Linked DNA regions of Haloferula helveola. The protein of the gene in region 2 interacts with the protein of the main gene of each other region in a pairwise test. Links are inferred from orthologs where the notes say so. Each region holds a gene or a part of one and is shown on either strand. Other genes may lie near its edges.

Region 1 (10,665 bases), 1.7 Mb from region 2 along the record:
TCGAGAACGGAGTCGGCGGTCAAATGCTTGATATCGACCCGTTTGTCAGCTTCACCAACGACGGCGGCACCACAACCGCATCGAACGGAGCGACGAACCGCTTCTTCTCGGGGAGCTATGCGGTCGCCAACGGTGGTCGTTTCATCATCGGTGACGGGTCGACCTACGATCTTCGCGGCGGAACGTGGACCGACCTCACGTTCGAAGCGGACGACCTCGACGCGAACCCCGACAACCACATGCTTGATGTGAACGCATCAATGACCTTCGACCGGATCGTCAGCGATGTCACCACAACGGTCGCGGATGGCCTGACACTGACCCTCGACGAGTCATTCACCAACAACCGCACTGTCCATCTTCAAGGTTTGACCAACAACAGCTCGCTCAATTTCTCGGATCCGACGGACCTTTTCGTCGAACTGAACGGAACCGGAAGCATCATCCTCGATTCTCCAACGGACCGCGTGACCGGCCCCACCAATCACACTCTCGTCCAGGGACCGGACCATGAGATCCGCGGAGGCGGCCAGATCGGCACCAACGGCCTGAACATCGTCAACCGGGGATTGATCCTCGCGGAGTTGCCCGGAACAGACCTCCTGATCGATCCCTTTGTCACGTTCCTGAATGACGGCGGCAGCCTGCACGCGGGACCCTCCACTTCCGTCCGCCTTGGCGCAGGATCCTATTCGGTCGCCAACGGCGGCACCTATTCCGTAGGCGAGGATGCCGGATTCGTCTTCCAGGGAATCACCATGTCCGACCTCACGCTTTCGGCGGACGACACCGACTTTGACCCGCTCGACCACCACGGAACGATCGTCAACACATCGACCTTCGAGCGCGTGACGAACGAACTGGCGCTTGAGATCAACGACGGCATCAGCCTGACGCTCTTGGGAGGCGACTTCATCAACAACAACCGCGTCAGTCCACTCGCCGGGTCCAACCCCAGCACCATTTCGATCAACGGCACGGGTTCGGGCAACGAGGTCGGCGTTCTCGGCACCGGTGAGATCCTGCTCGACCACCCTCTCGACACCATCACCGGACAAACCAACCACCTCCTCGTCCATGGTCCGGACCACACGATCACCGGTTTCGGCAGACTCGGCCTGAACAGCATCGATATCGTGAACAAAGGGCAGATCGTCTCAGCATCGGCGGGACAGACCCTCGACCTCAGTCCGCGATCCACATTCACCAACGATGGAGGGCTGCTTCATGCGGTCGACAATGCGGCCATCCACTTTTTCCAAGGTACCTACCGCTCTCAGAATTCAGGCGTTTACTCGGTGGCCGAGGACGCCCTGTTCGAACTCAGCAGTGTCATCCTCGAGGATCTGACCCTGCACGCCGACAATACCGTCGGCACCTACGAGAACCACTTTGCCAACGTTTCCGCGGCAAGCACCTTCCGGCGGATCACGAACGAGCTGGCAGTCAGTGTGAACGACGGACTCACTCTGACCCTCGATGGCGGTGACTTCACCAACCACGGCGGCGTACATCTCGACGCGAACGTCAATCTCTGCAGCCTCTCCATCAACGGAACCGGAGTTGGCAACGAAATCACGGTCAAGGGCACCGGCGCCATTTTCCTCGACCATCCGAACGACCGGATCACCGGACAGATCAATCACCTCCTCGTTCAGGGAGCGGGGCACCGTATCGAAGGGTCCGGCTCCATCGGAACCAACAGCATCTACTTCCGCAACGAAGGGCTGGTGGATGCCAACCGGCCGGCAGAGAGCCTCAACTTCGACCTGCGGGGCGGATCGCTGGAGAACCGCGGCACGTTGCAGGCGACGAACGGAGGGACTCTTGCGACCGTCGAGCCGATCTCCGACATCAACGGCACCATCTTCGCGGGTGCCACGAGCCTGATCGATGTGAACGGAACGGTGACCCAGAACTCCGGCACCACAGCCGTCGACGGCACTCTGGAAGCCACATCGCTCTCTCTCGACCAGTCGCTTCTCAAGGGCACCGGTCTCGTCGACTGCCCGACCGACGCGACCTTCTCCTCGGTGACCCCGGGGAACTCCACCGGCACGCTTTCCATCGGCGGCACCACCACTCTTGGCGTCGGCACTTCGCTCGGGATCGAGGTTGCCGCCACCTTGGACCACGATGTTCTCACCGTGACCTCGGGAGTCCTCCAATTGACAGGCTCGACCTTGCGCCTCGACTACCTCGGCGGCCCGACCGATGTCCTGGCGACCGACACCCTGACCGTCGTAACCGCCGCCGGCGGAGTCAACGGGGTCTTCGTGAACATTGGTGACGGCGAGCGGCTCTACACGGTCGATGGTGTCGCCAGCTTCATCGTCAACTACCTGCCGAACTCGATCACCTTGACGGACTTCATCTACGATCCGAACGGACCTCCGAACCAACCGCCGGTTTACACCGCGTTCGTCGAGAATCTGAATCTCGACGAGAACACGCCTGTCGGGACACTGGTCACGACCTTCCATGCCTACGACCCGGAAGGAGCGATCATCGAATACTCGATCGGCACCCCGTCCGTCCCGTTCTCGATCGACCCGGTCAACGGCGAACTGCGCGTTTCCGGAGCTCTCAATCACGAGGTGCAATCGAGTCATCTCATTACCATCCGGGCCTTCGACAACCTCAACTACTCGGACATCGTCCTGACCGTCGATCTCAACGATCTGATCGACACCAACGAAGAGATCACCGAGTCGCTACTGACCGAAGTCGGGGGACCGTTCGAAGGAGAAACAGACCCGGCGATCATCGCCTACGACGCCGACCCCGATCAGGACGGCAGAATCAACCTGTTCGAGCTGTGGCTCGCCACGGATCCTGCCGTCGCCGACCTGCCGACTCCCTTCCTCCTCGAGCCGGTCGATGTCTCCGGGTCGGATCACGGTTCGATCACCGTGGTCGTCGATGGCGATGTCGAGGACCTGCTCGACGTCCGGGTTGAGTTCTCGTTCGATCTCACCCTGTGGCGCGACGCCACCGCCAACCGCTTCCTCGTTTCGAGTTCCCCACCGCTCCGCACGCTGCGGTTCACCGACACCGTGCCGCTCGGGCCCGCCCGGAGATTCTTCGTCAGATTCCGTGCCGAGCCCGACGCCGAGAAGTAGACACAAAAAAGGCCCGCCGGAACCATCCGGCGGACCTTTGTGAGAATCACTTGCGAGCTCAGCTACCGGCCTTGAATTTGCCGGTGCCGTAAACCGCGTCGTTGCCGAGTTCCTCCTCGATGCGGAGCAACTGGTTGTACTTCGCGATCCGGTCGGAGCGGCTCATCGAGCCGGTCTTGATCTGGCCGCAGTTGGTCGCCACGGCAAGATCGGCGATCGTGTTGTCCTCGGTCTCGCCGGAACGGTGGCTCATGACCGCGGTGTAGCGGTTCTCCTTGGCCAGTTCGACGGCATCGAAAGTCTCGGTCAGGGAGCCGATCTGATTCACCTTCACCAGGATCGAGTTGGCGACGCCGAGGTCGATCCCCTTCTGGAGGAAGTCGACGTTGGTGACGAAGAGGTCGTCGCCAACCAACTGGATCTTGTCGCCAACCTTGTCGGTCAGGGCCTTCCAGCCATCCCAGTCGTTCTCGTCGCAGCCGTCCTCGATCGAGTCGATCGGGTACTTCTCGCAAAGCTCGGCGAGGTAGGCCGCTTGTTCTTGAGAGCCGCGCTTGGCACCGCCTTCGCCTTCGAACTTGGCGTAGTTGTAAACGCCGTCCTCGAAGAACTCGGAAGAAGCGCAGTCGAGGGCGAACTTGATGTCATCCCCCACCTTGTAGCCGGCCTTCTCGACCGCCAGCGAGATGGTGTCGAGAGCGTCCTCGGTACCGCTGAAGGTCGGCGCGAAGCCACCTTCGTCGCCAACCGCGGTGCTGAGGCCACGGTCGTGGAGAACCTTCTTGAGGCTGTGGAAGACTTCGGCACCCATTCGGATCGCCTCGCTGAATGTCGGAGCGCCCACCGGACGGATCATGAATTCCTGGAAGGCGATCGGCGCGTCGGAGTGTGAGCCACCATTGATGATGTTCATCATCGGCACCGGAAGCACCTTCGCGTTCGGGCCGCCGAGGTACTTGTAGAGCGGCAGGCCGCAGGCTTCGGCAGCGGCCTTGGCGACCGCCATCGAGACACCGAGAATCGCATTCGCACCGATCTCACCCTTGTTGCGGGTGCCGTCGATGGCCTGCATCGCGGCATCGATCGACGCCTGGTCGGTCGCCAGCATGCCGCACAGAGCGGGCGCGAGCTTCGTGTTGACGTTCTCGACGGCTTTGAGCACGCCCTTGCCGAGATAGCGGGACTTGTCGCCGTCGCGGAGTTCGTGGGCCTCGTGCTCGCCCGTCGACGCGCCACTCGGAACAGCGGCGCGGCCGCGCACGCCGCAGTCGAGGATGACGTCGACTTCGACAGTCGGATTGCCGCGCGAATCGATGATCTCGCGGCCGCGGATTTCAACAATGGTCGTATGGTCCATGATAAGAATGATTCAGGGGTTGTAAGCCTTGATTTCGTCCACCGTCCACGACTCCATCAGATCGGTGTCGTGGTTGCGGAACTCGACCGAATCGCCCGGCTTGGCCCCGAGCAGGGCGGCACCGGTCTCGGACAGATAGGATACGAGGTTCTTTTCCGGATCGGAATCCCATGCGCCAAGCACACTGTATGTCACCTTGGCACCGTCGCTCGCCCGGGTCATCGACACAACCGTGCCGATGTTGACCGCAGACGGGTCGGCTCCCTTGAAATCACTGCCTCGTGCGAGGTCGACCTCGCGTTCCAGCTCGCCCTTCCGACGCATCAGGACCTTCTGCATGTCCTTGGCGGACTTGTATTCGAAGTTCTCCCGAAGGTCGCCGTAGGAGCGGGCGATCGCGATATCCTTGGTGTTCTGGGGAATCCGGTTGCGGATGAGGTCGTCGAGTTCGGCCTGCTTGCGTTCCAAGCTTTCCCACGAGACGACCAGATTCTCGACCTTCTTCTTGGTATCACCGCTCACCAGTTCGCCGGTTTCAGGGCGGGCCTTGATGATCCGAGCCATCAGTGACTTGCGGTCGAGATCACTGAAAACCGGACACTCCATGAGGCGTCGGCCGAAGTTGCGCGCCTCGGTGGCACCCATCGTGTTGACGATGTCGGCGAGCAACTTCTTGTCATCGCTCAGCAGACTCTGAAGCCGGGTCGTGGTCCGCGGGCCATCGGCAAGGTGGTCGGTCTCGAGCAGGTTCAGGATCGCCGCGCCGACCTCGGGGCCGAACACATTCGCCGCCATGCCCTTCCGTTCGCGGGCCACCCAGATCAGGGCGTCCGGACCAAGATCGCGACGCGCCAGAGCGGCACGGATGTATTCCTCGAGGTCCGCGATCTTCTCCTTCTCGTGAATCAGCTTGGCGATCTCCGCGACGCCGCGGGTTCCCACCTGGTCGAAGATGCCGGTGATCATGGCGACCCAGCGATCTTCGAAGGCCTCCGGAAAGACTTCGAATACGGCACGCTGGCGGGCCGTCGAGAGACCGCCGATCTCGTCGCCGAGCCGACCTTCCTCGGCCAACAGCACGTTGGAAAGGCGGAGAGCATCCGCTGCCAGTTCCAGCTCCTTCAGAGCTCCGATGACTTCGTCACGGATCGAAAGCAATTCGATCGCGGGACCGAGCTGCAAACGGGTGCCCTTCTTCGCCGCCTCGTCGACCTGATCGATCACCGGCTTCAGCGGTTCGGCATCCTTCTTGAACAGGGAGATGTCCGAAGAGATCGCTTCGAGGGCCTTGCACATCGCCTTCAGATCGCGGGCGTCGGCGAAGTCGGCCAACAGGGCCTCGGCCGGGGTGAGGTCCCCTTCACGCAGGTTCAGCGATTCGGTTCGACGGGCCGGGACGATCACCCGCTTGCTCTCGCGCAAGGCACGCTTGGCTCCCTCCCACCACTTCTTGAACTTCTCCTCGGGAACGATCGCGCCGGATACCTGCTTCTCCATGGCGTCGACCGTCATCGAGCCGCCATGACTCTCGAGCATGAACACGACGAGTCCGACCGGATCACTGGTGGCCAACTCGCGGAGGTGCTCGATCTCCTCGACCTTCTTCGCGCGGAAGTCATCGGCCTCCAACGGCGACAGCTTCTGAAGCGCGAACTGGAGGTCCATCACCTGACCGTCGCGGCTCTCGAAGTCGATCGTCACCTTCTTGGCGGGGAGATCCCAGCTGACGACCTTTCCCGCACCCCAGGAATTGTGGAGGATGAACTGTCCCGGTGCGACCTGATCGAGGCGCTCGGCAAGAGCGTCGTTGATTTTCCCAGCTTCGATCAGTTTTTCCAGATCCGGATGCATCGGCGCGACGTTGCGAATCCGAACCGGAAAACGCAAGGCCCATCCGGGCATTTTCGGATCAAGTCCGTCAGCTGTCGGTCTTCCCCGGCGGAAGCACGACCCTTGGCCGGGGCGATCTCGGCTTCCAGCCGTCTCCCTTGGCCCGATGCATCGTCCGGAGCAGGGCTCCAACCGAGCAATTCCACTCTTCCGGCACGGCGAACTTGCCGTCCTTACGCAGCGGGCCGTCATACACGGTTTCCCCCTCCGCATCGACGATCAGGACTTGAGGCTCGTCCTCCTTGTAGTGGAGCTTGGCCACACTTCCGTCCTCACGGGTAACTTCAGCGGTGCGTTCGAGCGGGTAGACGATGGTCTTCGGCATTCCCGGAATGCCGGAAGGATAGAGCGGAATCTCGGCGGCGGGAATCTCCGCCAGCACCGGGGCCGGAGGGGCTTCCCCTAGCTCGATCGTCACTTTCTCGTGATGGCCCGCGCGGACCACCGAAAGCTCGACCTCATCCCCGGCCTTCCGCAACCGGAGAAGCGTGCCGAACTGCGCCTCGTTGATCAGCAGCTGGTCCTCAAGCTTCCAGAGCACGTCAAAACGCTGGAGACCCGCCTTCTCCGCAGGCCCGTCGGCCGTAACGGAGGTAATCAGGAACCCAACTCCTTCGGGAACGTCGCTGACGTGGGCGCGCATCGCACGCTCGAGTTTACCGACCTCCAGCCCGATCCACGGCATGGGTGGGCCGGGCTGTACCGGTGCCTTGATGGCACGGGGTTGGGGTGCGGGGGCATCCGCAGGTTCGTCCGCAACCAGCACCCCCGGCAGGCCGGTCAGGCTGAGCATCAGAAGACGTTGGAAAAGGTTCATCGGTTCGAATCAGAAAGCGGTCACCGGGATCAGGACCAGTTCGTCCCGCGGTTGGATCACCCGCACCTCATGGCCGGTTTGCTCATCCCGGAAGAGCTCTTCGTTCACCACCGTCACATTCCAAGCCTGCAGCAAACTGCCGTCGGAATCGGTCAGCAGTCGGTCGTCCGCCTCCGTGGAAACCACGCCGACACTCTCGGAAAGCAATTCGACCTCCGCCAACCCACCCATCCCAACGACGGGCACGGACTCCGGCACGCGCGGCCAGACGCCCCACGACACACCGGCGGTCAACGCTACGGCTGCCGCGGCTCCCCACCACAGCGTCCGGCGCTGGCCCGGAGCCGGGGTTTCGTCCGCAAGCTCGTCGATCAGTTCGTCGAGCGAGGCGGCTCCACGGTCGCTGAAGCCACGCGGCACCAGCCGCTCCATCAGCGCGCGTTCGATCTGCTCAGGCGTTTCCATGGCGGGCCTCCTTCACGCGGCGCATCGACAGCGCCAATTGCTCCAGTGCGTACCGGTATCGGGACGCGGCGGTGTTCGGGGAAATGGCCAAACTCTCGGAGATTTCCGCGAAAGTCAGCCCGCCCCAGATCTTCATCGTAACCACTTCCTTCAGCTTGGGGCTGAGGCGGTCGACCTCGTCCCTCAGCATCAAAGCCTCCTCGTCCTCCTCGACCGACGGGTCGAGCCAGACATCCTCGAAATCGTTGAGGTAGATGATCGACTCCTCGCGCTTCCGTCGCCGCTTGTCGGAGCGGTGGCGGTTGAGACCGCAGAATCGGATCGTCGAGAAGGCCAGCGGCAGGTCCGGCGGATGTCCGCCGTGCTCTTGCTGGACCCCCCAAAGGCGCATCACCGCCTCCTGAACGAGGTCCTCGGCGTCCGCCTGAGCCGGAGCCCAACCGCGGGCGAATGCAAGCAATCGGTGCCCGTAGTCGGACAGCCATTGTTTCCATTCAGCCGATGCTCGCGATCCCATTCACTCCGAAAATGCCGCGGGCAGGTCGACTTGTCTGCGAAAAATTTGCGAATTCCGCCCATTTTGAGGGAGCCCGGAGGGTCGGATCCCCAGGGCCTTCGACCCCATCACGCCCTTGGACCCGTGACGATATCGGAACGATCCGTGCCTTCTGCAATGACCCATCGAAGCGCCAGAAAGCGCCCGAACGGGCAAGCTGGCCAGACGGGCCGGATCCCGAATCGGACCCAACCCCTACCCCATCCATGATCTCAAGAATCACCCTCGCGGCCACTGCCGCCCTTACCCTCCACGCCGCCGCCGGCGAAACGCTCGAATTCACCCCGCTGAGCACCGTTCGCCTCGGCGACCCGATTTCGCTTTTCGATGCCTCTGCTGCGGAGATCGTCAAATTCGACGCCGCCAGCCAACGCATGTTTGTCGTCAACGGCGACTCGGACAGCATCGACATCTTCGACATCTCCACCCCCGCGGTCCCGGTCTTCATCAAGTCGGTGGACCTCTCCGCCTACGGCAACCCGAACAGCGTGTCGGTGAACCCGCGGCAAGGCGTGGACGAAATCGCGGTGGCGGTCGGCGCCAGCTCGAAGGACCAACGCGGAACCGTCGTTTTCCTGACCACCGACGGCGTCGAACTCGATGCGGTCACGGTCGGCTACCTGCCTGACATGCTGACCTACGACAAGTCGGGCAGGATGATCGTCGTCGCCAACGAGGCCGAGCCGACAGAAGACTATTCGTTCGATCCGGAAGGTTCGGTCTCGATCATCGAGATGCGCGGCCGCAAACGCCGCCACACCGAGGTGACCTTTTCCCACCTCACGGAAGCCGACGTCGTCGGGGTCCGCATCACCGGCCCTGAAGGCACCACGATCGCCCAGGACCTCGAACCGGAGTTCGTCGCCATCGAAGGCCGATACGCCTTCGTCAGCTGCCAGGAGAACAACGCCGTGGCCAAGATCGACCTCCTCCGCAAGTCGGTCGACTCGATCCTTCCCCTCGGCCGGATCAATCACGGCCTGCTCGGATACGCCTTCGACGCGTCCGACCGGGACGACATGATCAACATCGCGAACTGGCCGGTCTTCGGCCTGTTCATGCCCGATGGCATCGCGACCTACACCGTCGGCGGCACGCCGGGCCGCTTCGGCCTCGGACGTAGCGAGCAAACCTACTTCCTCACCGCCAATGAAGGCGATGCCCGCGAATGGGGCGACTACATCGACGAGGACCGCATCAAGGACCTCGACCTCGATCCAAGCGCCTTCCCGCTGGCAGACGTCCTGCAGGAGGATGAGAACATCGGCCGCCTCGACGGCATCACGACCGAAGGCGACATCGACGGTGACGGCGACTACGACGAGCTCTACCACTTCGGCACCCGCTCGTTCTCGATCTTCGACGCCGACGGCCATCTTGTCTTCGACAGCGGCGACATGATCGAAACCTATCTGGCGGAGAATTACCCGGAGAACTTCAACTGCGCCCACGACGAGAACGACAGCTTCGACAGCCGTTCCGACGCCAAGGGCGCCGAGCCGGAGTCGGTGGAGGTCGGCACCATCGATGATTGCACCTACGCCTTCGTCGGACTCGAGCGCTTCAGTGCCATCATCGTCTTCGACATCACCGACCCGACCGATGTCTCGATCGCCGGTTTCGCGATCAACCGCGACTTCGGAGTCGAATTCGACGAGGACGACCTGGCGAACTTCCCGCTCGCGGGTGATCTCGGACCGGAAGGACTCGACTTCGTTCCGGCTTCCAAAAGCCCGACCGGCCAGCCGCTCCTGATCGTCGCCAACGAGGTCAGCGGCACCACTACGATCTACTCGATCGGCGCCGGAGAGTAACCACCTCCCCAAATCTCCCCCGACCGGGCCGGGCATCCTCAAGGGTGCCCGGTCCTTTTCTTTTTCCGACGTCGAACCGTCATTCCTTGAATCGCTGGCCAGATGGCGGGATTTCTGCTGGCTTCCCTCCCACATGAGTCGCGAGCACGAACGCCTTGCGGAATCCGTCATGGCGGATTCTCCCTGGCGCCGTTGGGGTCCTTACCTCAGCGAGCGCCAATGGGGCACCGTGCGCGAGGACTACTCGTCGAGCGGATTCAGCTGGGGCGCCTTTCCCCATGACCACGCCCGCAAGCGCGCCTACCGCTGGGGCGAAGACGGCCTGCAGGGTTGGAGTGACGCCGAATGCCGCCTTTGCTTCGCACCCGCACTCTGGAACGGCAAGGACCCCATTCTCAAGGAGCGCCTCTACGGGTTGGGCGGGCACGAGGGAAACCACGGCGAGGACGTCAAGGAGTGCTACTACTACCTCGATTCCACTCCTACCCACTCCTACACGAAGGCGCTCTACAAGTATCCCCAGGCCGAGTTCCCTTACGCGCTGCTCCAACAGAAGGCGCTGGCAATGTCCAGGAAGGACCCGGAACTGGAGTTGGCCGACCTCGGCATCTTCAAGAACGGGCGCTACTTCGATGTGATGCAAG
Region 2 (10,709 bases):
CTTCCGACCCTTCCGGTCGGTTCCACGCTCAGCGCGGCTTCCCTTGACTTCGAGATCACCGCCTATCGCAACCACAGCGGAGCGGATCCGGCCCTGAATGTCTACCTGCTCGATAGCGCCGACCCGTCGGGCACCGGCACGGACTTCTTCTACCATGGTCCGGCCGATCCGAATCCCGACGTCGAGTTTGTCGGAGCCACCGACCTCTCCGAGCCGACGTCAGCGGGACAGGTGAGCTACGCGGATGACGAGCAGGACCAACGCTATCAGATCACCGGCGATGCGCTGGCGCTTCTTCAGAGTTTCTACGGAGGAGACCACATCCCGGACCAGACGACGGTGTATTTCCGTTTCAATAGCGACAACCTCATCATCGGCAGCGGAACTGCGCAAATCGGAGGCACGACCTTCGACCGGTATTTCATCGACACCGATCCGGCCGAGTCGGCGCTCCAGATCGTGGCCGAGGGTGGTGCCCCGTCCAGCGCCTACGACACCTGGGCTTCGAGCTTCGTCCCGAATCCGGGAACGACTACCGACAACCCGGACTTTGACCCTCTGACCAACCTTCTCGAGTTCGCCTTCGGAACGGACCCCAACGTCAGCGACGCGGTGCCGCTGGTGCCGGACGGGTCGGTCAACGGGGTGCCGATCGTTCAGGCATCCGGTGGCGGTGGCGGGGTCACCTTCGATTACCTGTTTGTCCGTCGGACCGACCACGGGACCTCGGGGAGTGTCGATTACACTCCGCAGTTCAGCAGCGATCTGGATCTGTGGTACGACAGCTCCGCCACCCCGACCTTCGTGGCAAGCGCGGGAGCCGGCTACGAGGTGGTAAGCGTTCCGTATCCGGCGCTCCTTCCGGATGGAAAGAAGGCGCGATTCGCGCGAATGAGTATCGACGAAGTTCCCTAGTATCCCGCGCGGCAAGTTCGTCACCTTTCGGGATGTTGGAAGTTATTTTGAAATCAGCTCGCTGCGCTCGTCCGCCCGATGATTCACGGATCTTTTTCCCATCTGCGGCGTTGTTCCTCGGTCACAAATCTCGATTTGCTCCCTCGTCACGCCTTGCATTTGGGAAAAATCTCTCGCGCGAAAGTCAACGCTCTTGCCGCGCGGGACACTAGCAACTCTGTGAACACGAGCACCCCTTTTTCAAGTCGAACGCAATCGGACCGACATTCCGGCGGCCTTCCTTCCGGTATGGACGGATGCGGGCTGGTTCGGAGGGTGCTTCCATTCCTCCTCGGGGGAGTCCTTTCAGCATCCGTAACTGGTGCCGGGACCGGGTCGTCGCTCGTCTATCCGGGGCCGGGCGGGCAGCTTGAGTACGCGGGCTATGCCAACGAGGGGCAGGCGAGCACCGGCAACCGGATGATCGATTTCTCGATGGCCGGCTACCGGGGAGGTGGGGTGGCAATCCCGTGGGTGCCGGTCGAGATCGAACTCGATCCGGTGCCCGGTGGCGGCGACGACCATGCACGGATCCAGGCGGCGATCGATACCCTGAGCGCGATGCCGCTCTCGCCCGCCGGCTTTCGCGGCACGTTGCTGCTGAAAGCGGGGAACTACAACGTTTCCGAAACACTCCACATCAACGCCAGCGGTGTGGTCATCCGCGGCGAAGGGCAGGGGAGCGGAGGAACCGTGATCCACTTCACAGCGACGGCTCAGGACGACCTCTTCGAGTTCACCGGCAGCAGCCGATGGACGAAAGTGTCGGCCGGCGAAACCACGATCGCCGATCCGTTGGTGCCGAGCGGAGTTCGTTCCTTTGGCGTGGTGTCGGCGGCAGGTTTTTCGGTCGGCGACCGGATCATCATCAACCGGACTCCGAACCAGGCATGGATCGACCTCCTCGACATGGCGCAGTGGGGGTGGACCACAGGTGCCTACACGTCGGATCTGCCACGGGTGATCACCGCGATCGATGGCAACACGATCACGGTCGACGCGCCGCTCACGCATGCGATCGAGAGTCAGTACGGCGGCGCCGAGGTCTACCGCTACACCTTCGACGGCGCGATCCGGAATGTCGGGATCGAGGGCCTCCGGATCGAGTCCGCCTACACCAGTGACACCGACGAGGATCACGGCTGGAGTGCGGTGATGTTCCGCAAGGTCGAGAACGCCTGGGCGAGGAACATCACGGCGAATTACTTCGGCTACGCCTGCGTCGATATCCGTGACGACTCGCTGTTTGTCACGGTCGAGGACTGCGCACAGCTCGACCCGAAGTCACAGATCACCGGCTCCCGGCGATACTCTTTCCGCATCGACGATTCATCGTTCATCCTCTTCCAGCGGTGCTACACGGAGAAGGGTCGGCACGACTACGTGACGCAGTCGAACACCGCCGGTCCGAACGTGTTCGTCGATAGCCTCGCCGAGATCACCTACAGCGACATCGGGCCGCACCATCGCTACTCGGAGGGCATCCTGTTCGACAACATCAAGGGTGGTCCTACCAACGTCCAGAATCGCAAGAGCTCGGGAACGGGCCACGGCTGGGCCGGAGCCCAGACGGTTTTCTGGAACTGCGAGGCCAGCAGCATCATCTGCGATGCTCCGAAGGCGGCGATGAACTTCGCGATCGGATGCGTCGGGACGAAGAGCGAGAGCAACATGTCGCCGGAAGAGCCGTTCGGCTTCTGGGAATCCGAGCAGGTTCCGGTCACGCCACGCAGTCTCTACTACACACAGCTGATGGACCGGCTGGGAGAGCCGGCCGTGCGCACCGTGATCACACCATCGCAACTCGATGGCCGGATCTGGAGTGAACTTTCGTCGTGGCATGGAGACGGAGCGCCTCCGGGCCTGCCGCCCTTGGCACCGGTGCAGGTGGATCTGGGCAACGATCGGACCGAAACGGAAACCTCGCTGCCGGTGATCGCCGTCGTGCGCTGTCCGTTGCCCGACAACTTTCCGATGACCGTCACCGGATGGACCCAAACCTCAGGCCCGGCCGGTGTCACCTTCGACGACCCGGGCGCCGCGTCGACTGTGGCGCAATTCCCGGGACCGGGAACCTACGAACTCAGCTACTCCGTCTCGCAGGATGACAACCGCGACCCCGGGGACGTGGTGACGTATCCGGGATCGGACTCGGTCATGATTACCATCGTGCCGCCTCCCGATGCGGTCGGCACGCTCGCTTCCACCGACTCGATCGTCGGCGAAGGCCAGGCGGCCGCGCCAAGTGCAGACTACTATCCGGATGACGGATCGACCACGGTCGGCACCAGCGGATCGACGCTCACCGACACCCGGGTCGACCGGAACGTGGTGCTGGGTTTCACCCTGCCGACCTTGCCGGTTGGCGAATCGATCGAGTCGGTGGATCTCTTGTTCGAAATCACCGGCGCCCGCGACCAGACCGGTGCTGCAAACCTGCCGGATCTTCGGGTCGACCTCCTCGACACCGCCGATCCGGATGCGACTGGTGCCAGCTTCTTCCATCACGGGCCATCCGATCCGACCCAAGCCCACGTCGGTGCGACGGCGGTCACGATCAGCGGGACATCGCAGAACAGTTTCGCAGATGATGCCGAGGACCGGACCTTCGAGATCACCGGGGCGGCGCTGACCTTGCTGCAGGGATTTTACGGAGGCGACCACATCCCGGACCAGCCCGAGGCGTTCTTCCGTTTCAGTCTGAGTGAGGATCCCGATCTGGCGGATCTCCGACGTTACGCTATCGACTTCGGCGCGGAAGAGTCGCGCCTCGAGTTCTTCACCGGGTCTCCCGACGGCACCTTCGGATCATGGATCGCCGGCTACCCGGAAGTGGGTGCGGAAACCGAAGTCGACGATGACCCCGACGGGGATGGGAATGGCAACGGGCTTGAGAACTACTTCGGCACCCATCCCGGCGAGTTCTCATCCGGGCTTGTGGCGGGAACTCCGAGCGGAAACACCTTCACGTTCAGCCATCCGCTCAACCCCACCCCCGCAAGCGACCTTACCGCGAGCTACCGCTGGTCGAAGGATCTCAGCATCTTCACTCCTGACGGCGTGGCGCATGAAGGAACCACCGTGACGTTTTCCCAAGGCACGCCGGCCGGTGGATTTGTCACCGTCACCGCTACAGTGACCGGAGCGCCGACCGACCGGCTTTTCTTGGTCATCGAAGCGACGGCGGACTGACCCGGAGTCAATCCTCGTCGCGGGTGACCTCCGCCTTTTCCCGCAGTTGGACGGCGAGTTGGTGCAGTGCTTCGCGCCTTTGGTCGGCAAGGGCCTGTTCGCGGATGGTTTCCTCAAGCTCCTCGAAGGGCGGAATGTGCTCGGGCTCGAGCTCCTCGATCCGCACCAGGTGGAGCCCCTGCTCGTACGAGAATACCGGGCTGAGCTCGCCCTCGCGCAGCGAGAAAAGCATCGCTTCGAACGGATTCAGGGTCCGCTCGTGTTCGATCCATCCGAGATCCGTTTCGCCGTCTTCGCGGGCGGTGTGTTCCTTGGCCACTTCGGCGAAATTCGCTCCGTCGAGCACCTCGCCGCGCAGCCCGGTGATCTTCCGGTACTCGGCCGCAGGGTCGTCGCCGGGAAATCGGACGAGGTGCCGCACCCGGGCGCGTCCCGGCTTGCGGAAGAGCTCGGCGTTCTCATCGTACCACTCGCGCAGTGCCGCCTCGTCGAGCTCCGGCAGATCCCTCCAGACGTCGTCGGCGAAGCGTTCCATCCGCAGCCGGGCCACCGTTTCCTCGCGGAGCTGGTCGCGCTGCTGTTCAAGCATGTCCCACGACGCGCCGTGGCTGCGCCATTCCCGGAGCGAGTTTTCCAAAGCTTCGCGAACCTCGTCCCGGTTGGGTTCGGGCACTCTGCGCTCGGCTTCCTGCGCCAGCAGGATTCCCTCGATCACTTCGTCCTCCGCCTTGTGACGGAACTCCTCGTCGCGTTCGCAGCACGAGATCTCGCTGCGGGACTCGGCCTCGGATTTGATGCGCAGGAACGCATCCTCAACCAAAGCGGGGTCGATCGTCTCTCCGTTGACCGTGATCACTCGGGCTGACGGAACCGCGATTGGCGGGTGGAGAAGTGACTCATGATTCCGCTGCGGACACTCTCGAGCGCTTTCCGGTCCTGCTCTGCCTGCCGAAGGGTTTCCTCATCGAAGAACAGAGGCTGGTCCGGAGTGCCGCCATCGGGAACATCAACGACCGGCGGAGCGCCTCCATCGGAGCCGCCGCCATCGTCGCCGGAGGTCGGCCGACCGCCGCGGACGGGCTGGGCCAGATTCGGGTGATTGACCGAAATGTAGTCGTCGTAGAGCGACTTGTAAGTGGAAGTCCAACCTTCGGGGTCGGTCGCGATCGCGGTGCGGACGTCTTCACGCAGCGCTTCGAATGCCCTCGTGCGGCTGTCGGTGACGACGGCAGGAACCGGGCCGTCACCGGTCTCCGGATGCCGGGTGCCGGTTTGCCTCGCGGCATCGCGGGCGGCTTGGATCTCGGCGTATTTCTCCGGGCCGAGGATCCGGCGGAGCACCGCTTCCGGGTTTTCCTTCGAGTTTTTCGGCTCGGTGTCCCGTTGGGAAAGCTTCGGGCCTACCTCGGTCGGCTTTTCGCCCTCACGAATCACCGGGGCGGGGCGTTCGGAGTGTTTGAAATCGCGGCCGGTCGGGTCACTGGCGGCCGCTTGGTCTTCATTGCCATTCCATCCACGGGACAGCAAGGCGACACCACCGACGATGACGGCGGCTCCGGCGAGGGCGATGGTGGAAGGTTTCATGGGTCGGTAGTCGGAAAACGCCGCCGGGCGGCCGATTTGCCTAGGCTTGTCGGATGGCGGTGATGGCCTGAGCCATGTCCGGAGCGCCGAAGGTCGACGAGCCGGCCACCATGACATTCGCACCGGCCTGGGCGCAGCGCGAGGCGGTTTTGTGGTCAATTCCGCCGTCGACTTCAATGTGGAATTCCAGCCCCCGGTCCTCGCGCAGCTTCGCTGCGGCCTCGATTTTCGGCAAAACCTCGTCCATGAAGGCCTGCCCGCCGAAGCCCGGAACCACGGTCATGCAGAGCAGAAGGTCGATTTTGTCGAGAAACGGCTCGGCGTCCTCGATCGGGGTCGCCGGGTTGATCGCCAGCCCCGCCTTGCAGCCCGCGGCACGGATCCGGCCGAGCGTTTCGGCCACATCGTGGTCGGCCTCGGCGTGCACCGTGATCATGTCGGATCCGGCCGCGAGGAAGCGGTCGAGGTAGTGGTCCGGCCGCGAGATCATCAGGTGGACATCGAGGAAAATGTCGTTCGATTCGTGCACCGCGAGAACGACGGCGGGCCCGAACGAGATGTTGTCGACGAAGTGTCCGTCCATCACGTCGAGGTGCATCCAGTCGGCACCGGCGCGGATCGCGCGGGTCACTTCTTCGCGGATCCGCGAGAAATCGGCGGCGAGCAGGGAAGGGGCGATGACTCGGTCCTTGTAGGTCGGTGGAATCACGTCGCGGAGCGTAAGGGTCAGGTGCGAGGGGCCAAGTTCCAAAAAAGATCGGGCCGATTCGGGATTTGGAACTTGGCACGTGGCTCTCGGATCTTCCCCGTAGGGCCGTGGAGATCGATCTTCTCAGCGATGACTACTTCATGGGTCAGGCCCTGCGCGAGGCGCGCAAGGCGGCTGCGGCGACCGAGGTGCCGATCGGTTGCGTGATCGTGCGCGAGCAGCGGGTGATCGGCCGGGCTTGGAACCAGGTCGAAACGCTGAAGGACGCGACCGCCCACGCCGAGATGCTGGCCCTGACTGCCGCGCAGCAGGCGCTCGGCGACTGGCGGTTGGAAGGCTGCACGCTCTACGTCACCAAGGAGCCATGTCCGATGTGCGCCGGCGCGATCGTTCACTGCCGGCCGGACCGGGTGGTCTTCGGCTGTCCCGACGAGAAAGGCGGCGCCGCCGGAGGCTGGATCAATCTGCTCCAGGCGAATCCGCCGCTGAACCATCAGTGCGAGATTGCGTCGGGCGTGATGGGCGAGGAATGCCTTGCGTTGCTGCAGGGGTTCTTCCGTGAGGCCCGGGAAAAGAAGAAGGCGTTGCGCGATGCCGCGAAATCGAACGGGCACCCGAAGGATGAAGGCTAGCCGGATGTCGCTGCTCGCGTGTCTCGTGGTGCTGGCCGTTTCCGGCTGCCGGACCGTCGAGTTCTACTCGCAGGCGGTCGCCGGACAAGTCGAGGTGCTGGCGAAGCGGCAGCCGATCGACAAGGTCATCGCCAAGACCGACGACACCGGTCTGCGCGAGCGGCTGGAGCTCACGAAACGCCTGCTCGCCTTCGCCGAGAGCGAACTGAAGATGCCGTCGGGCGGGAGCTACGAACTCTACACCGAGCTCGGTCGCGATCACCTCGTGTGGGTCGTCCACGCCGCTCCGGAGCTGTCGATGGAGCCGAAGAAGTGGTGGTATCCGGTGGTCGGCGAGCAGGCCTACCGCGGCTACTTCCGTGAGGACCTCGCCCGGGAGGAGATGGCACGTCTCGAAGCCGACGGCTACGAAACGTGGGTTGGCGAGGTCGATGCCTACTCGACACTCGGGGTGTTTCGCGACCCGGTGCTGGATACCTTTGTCGAGCGGGCCGAGGTCGACTACGCCGAGCTGATCTTCCATGAGTTGGTGCACCGGAAGTACTACGTTTCTGGTGATACGCCCTTCAACGAGTCGATGGCCGAAGCGGTCGCGCGTGAAGGGGTGCGGCGGTGGTTCCGGAAGACGGGGCGACCGCATCTGGTGAAGCGTTACGACGAAAGGCTGGTGAAGATCGGGCAGGCGCTGGATGCGATCGGCGGGGCTTCGGAACGGTTGAAGAAACTGTACGCCTCGGACCGCTGCGATGCCGACAAGCTGGTGGCGAAAGATCGCGAGCTGAAACGGCTGAATCGCGAGTTGCGGGCCCTGCGCACCGAATGGGGCCGCGGACTGAAGTCGTGGATCGAAGAGCCGGTGAACAACGCGCGTCTGAATTCCTTCACGACCTACGAGGCCGGTGTCCCGCGTTTCGAGCGGATGATCGAGGAATGCGATGGGGACTTCGACCGCTTCTGGGAGCGGGTGAAGGAGAAGTAGGGAGCATGGCAATCCCTTTCCGCGAAGTCCCGAAGGGACGCAGGCATTTAGCCACGGGGTTCACCCCGTGGGTCCCCGGACGGCAACATGATTGAGCCCCGCGAGGGGCGACGGCGAGGTCGGCCTCATCTCGTGGAACCGCTTCGCCTGCGCACCTTCGGCGCTCAATCCTCATTGCGCAGCTTTCCACGGGGTGAACCCCGTGGCTAAATGCCGACGGCCCTTCGCGGCTCGAAGAGAACCGAGCGAGGCGGTGGATCGTTGTGCGGACTGCGGACCGGAAATGTGGCCGATCGGACTTCGTCTTCCCCGTCACTTCTTGATGCGCCACGGGCGTGGGCCTTCGAACTCGGCGAAGGGGTCGGAACTGAACGGATCCGACTCGGCGTATTCGGCGGACCACTTGGCGTAATCGAGCGCTGTCTGCCTCAGTGCCGGGTCGGCGATGTGTTCCGCCACGGCGGTGAAATCCTCGGACTTCATGCTTTCCACGCAGCCGGCAAGCGCGAGGTCCCGGGTCGGAGGATCCACGACCTCAAGAAGCTGCGGCCAGCGCTTGGAATCGGCCGAGATCGCCCGTTGGAAGGCGGCGAGCCGGACCGGCTGCCACTCTGGATCCTCGGGCAGCCCGATCGCCCACGGAATCCATCGGTCCGCCGCCGCCTGACGTGCGGCGCCATTGGATTCGGAGAGGTTGTTCGATTGGCTGAAGGCGATGCTCAGGGCGATCGCATTTTCCCTGCCGGCACCGAGGCCGCGCTGCTCGATGGAAGCCAGCATGGTGTAGAGGTCGCTGTCGCTGATGTCATAGTTCCACCCGTGCGTTGACCACTCTTCGAGCATCCGGTCGATCACCCGATCCCGGGCTTCATCGGGAAGATCGAGAATGAAGGAGGCGTCCGTGAAGCTCTCGGAATAGCCGCGGACGATGCACTCGGTGATGGCCTCCCCACCCGGGCCGGAGCCGAGGACATCGGCGAGCTCGGCGAGCCGCTCGAAGCGGTGGGTTTCGAGCATCGACTTGGCGATTTCAAGGGCCGCGCGGTGGCGCAGTCGGGCGGACTGCAGGTCGTTCAGGTGGAGATAGAATTCCGGATCGAAGGTGCATGCCCGCTCGAAGAGCTCGCCGAGCTGCTTGACGGGTACGCGGTCTTCGCCGAGCGCGAGGAAACGGGCGAGGGTGGCGGAGGGATCGCCTTCGGTGACCAGCGCGTCGAGGGACCTGGTGCAGCCGGTTCGGATGGCGTAGGCGAGCAGTGCGTCCGGTTGGTCATGCGCGAGCTGACGCAACCACTCGGGGTTCGATCCGGCATAGCGTTCCCACGGTCGTGTCGAGAGGTAGTCCAGAACCGCGAAGGGATCCCGCGCCGCCCAAGCGTCGAGAATCTCCCGCCGCAGTTGCCGGATTTCTCCGGGCTCACCGTCGAGTCGGGCAAGCCGTGCGAGCATTGCTTCCGGCTCGGGGCGCTCCTCCCTTTCCCGGATCTTCGCTTGGAGGACTTCCGGCTCGGGGTCGGATGGTTCCGGAGCTTGGTGGGAGGCATGCTCCTCGATGGCGGCAACCATGAAGGCTCCGAAGGCGGCTGCTGCGAGATGGGTGACCATGTGCCGGGCACTCATCGCTCCTCCTCCTTCGGTGGTTTCCCGTTCAGCCGCTGCCACTCGGCGATGTCCCAATTCCACTCCTTGATTTCGGAGCGGAGGCTGTCGCGGGCGGTTCGCACGTCTTCCGGAATAGCATTCAACCAAGCCTGTTTCCGCAGGGCTCGCGGTTCATCCGCATACCGCAGTCCGTCGCTGAGGGCATCGGCCTGCTGCTCGGGCGTGAGTCGGTGGGAGGCCCACTCAATCGACTTTTCCGGCACGTACTGGAAGATTTCGACGAACAGCCGCTGGTCGAGAAGCGTCGGAAAGTCAGCGAGCTCGGGTACTCTGCCGACAATCGATGACCTTGCCTCTTCGAGCCCCGCTTCACCGGCCATGATCCGCTCGGGGAAGTCACCATCGGAGAGCAGCCAGTCGCCGAGCGACTGCTCGATGGTTCGTTCCGCGAGATCGTCGGACCAGCGCTCCGGCTTCTCGGCTCCGGCTGTCGGGTGTCGGTATCCGCTGGCGGAGTCCGAGGAACGCTCGGCCAAGTGCTCCAGAAACTTTGCTTCGACTTTCTCCAGACCGGTGAGATCGCGCTTGAGAACCGCGGCGTAGAACTCGTCGCTCATGGCGATGCCGGAGAACGACATGAACGGATCTCCTGACCTGGACAGTTGCCCGAGCAATTGGTTCCGCAGCGCCTCGGGGACGTCTTCGAAAAGCTCCCGGACGGCTTGCTCGGGGTCATCGGGGATCCAGTTGTCGGCGAACCAGTGGCACAGCGAGTCCTGAAGATCGGCGTCCGATCCTTCCCACACGGTGCGAAGTCCCTGAAGGTTGTCGCGCGAAGCCAGGTTCGAGGCCGCGCTGTAGGCCATCGTGCTCCGGAAACTTTCCGGGAGATTGGAATCCGTCACCCATCCCCGCATCGTTTCCGGCGGAACGTCGAGCAGGACCGCCGGGTCATCGGTGACCCATTCCAGCAACGCGGGCCGGATCACGACTTGTTGTAGCGCGCCCTGCGGGTCGAGGCGCAGCCAGGCGAGAAAGATCGCCTGCGCGGTCTCCG

The links.
Region 1: the proteins of rpe (region 2) and eno interact in binary tests that used the Escherichia coli proteins (3 or more experiments, as listed by UniProt). The link is inferred for Haloferula helveola from one-to-one orthologs.

What each region holds. Positions count from the first base shown.
Region 1 is NZ_AP024702.1:559,309-569,973, forward strand. What follows is about bases 2,331-5,209. They hold eno (phosphopyruvate hydratase), read right to left. Parts: upstream 4,480-5,209; coding sequence 3,181-4,479; downstream 2,331-3,180. Other genes in these bases: HAHE_RS01805 (cadherin repeat domain-containing protein), read left to right, coding at 2,331-3,122; HAHE_RS01815 (GreA/GreB family elongation factor), read right to left, coding at 4,492-5,209. Also shown: more of HAHE_RS01805, read left to right, coding at 1-2,330; more of HAHE_RS01815, read right to left, coding at 5,210-6,330; HAHE_RS01820 (PDZ domain-containing protein), read right to left, coding at 6,398-7,186; HAHE_RS01825 (hypothetical protein), read right to left, coding at 7,196-7,651; HAHE_RS01830 (sigma-70 family RNA polymerase sigma factor), read right to left, coding at 7,638-8,168; HAHE_RS01835 (choice-of-anchor I family protein), read left to right, coding at 8,414-10,021; HAHE_RS01840 (MGH1-like glycoside hydrolase domain-containing protein), read left to right, coding at 10,191-10,665. UniProt on the Escherichia coli protein: Catalyzes the reversible conversion of 2-phosphoglycerate (2-PG) into phosphoenolpyruvate (PEP). It is essential for the degradation of carbohydrates via glycolysis.
Region 2 is NZ_AP024702.1:2,267,213-2,277,921, reverse strand. The notes cover bases 4,606-7,528. They hold rpe (ribulose-phosphate 3-epimerase), read right to left. Parts: upstream 6,440-7,528; coding sequence 5,771-6,439; downstream 4,606-5,770. Other genes in these bases: HAHE_RS08280 (aminopeptidase), read left to right, coding at 7,061-7,528; tadA (tRNA adenosine(34) deaminase TadA), read left to right, coding at 6,547-7,071; HAHE_RS08295 (hypothetical protein), read right to left, coding at 4,999-5,730; HAHE_RS08300 (peptidylprolyl isomerase), read right to left, coding at 4,606-5,002. Also shown: HAHE_RS08310 (Ig-like domain-containing protein), read left to right, coding at 1-915; HAHE_RS08305 (hypothetical protein), read left to right, coding at 1,231-4,146; more of HAHE_RS08300, read right to left, coding at 4,154-4,605; more of HAHE_RS08280, read left to right, coding at 7,529-8,050; HAHE_RS08275 (hypothetical protein), read right to left, coding at 8,363-9,670; HAHE_RS08270 (hypothetical protein), read right to left, coding at 9,667-10,709. UniProt on the Escherichia coli protein: Catalyzes the reversible epimerization of D-ribulose 5-phosphate to D-xylulose 5-phosphate.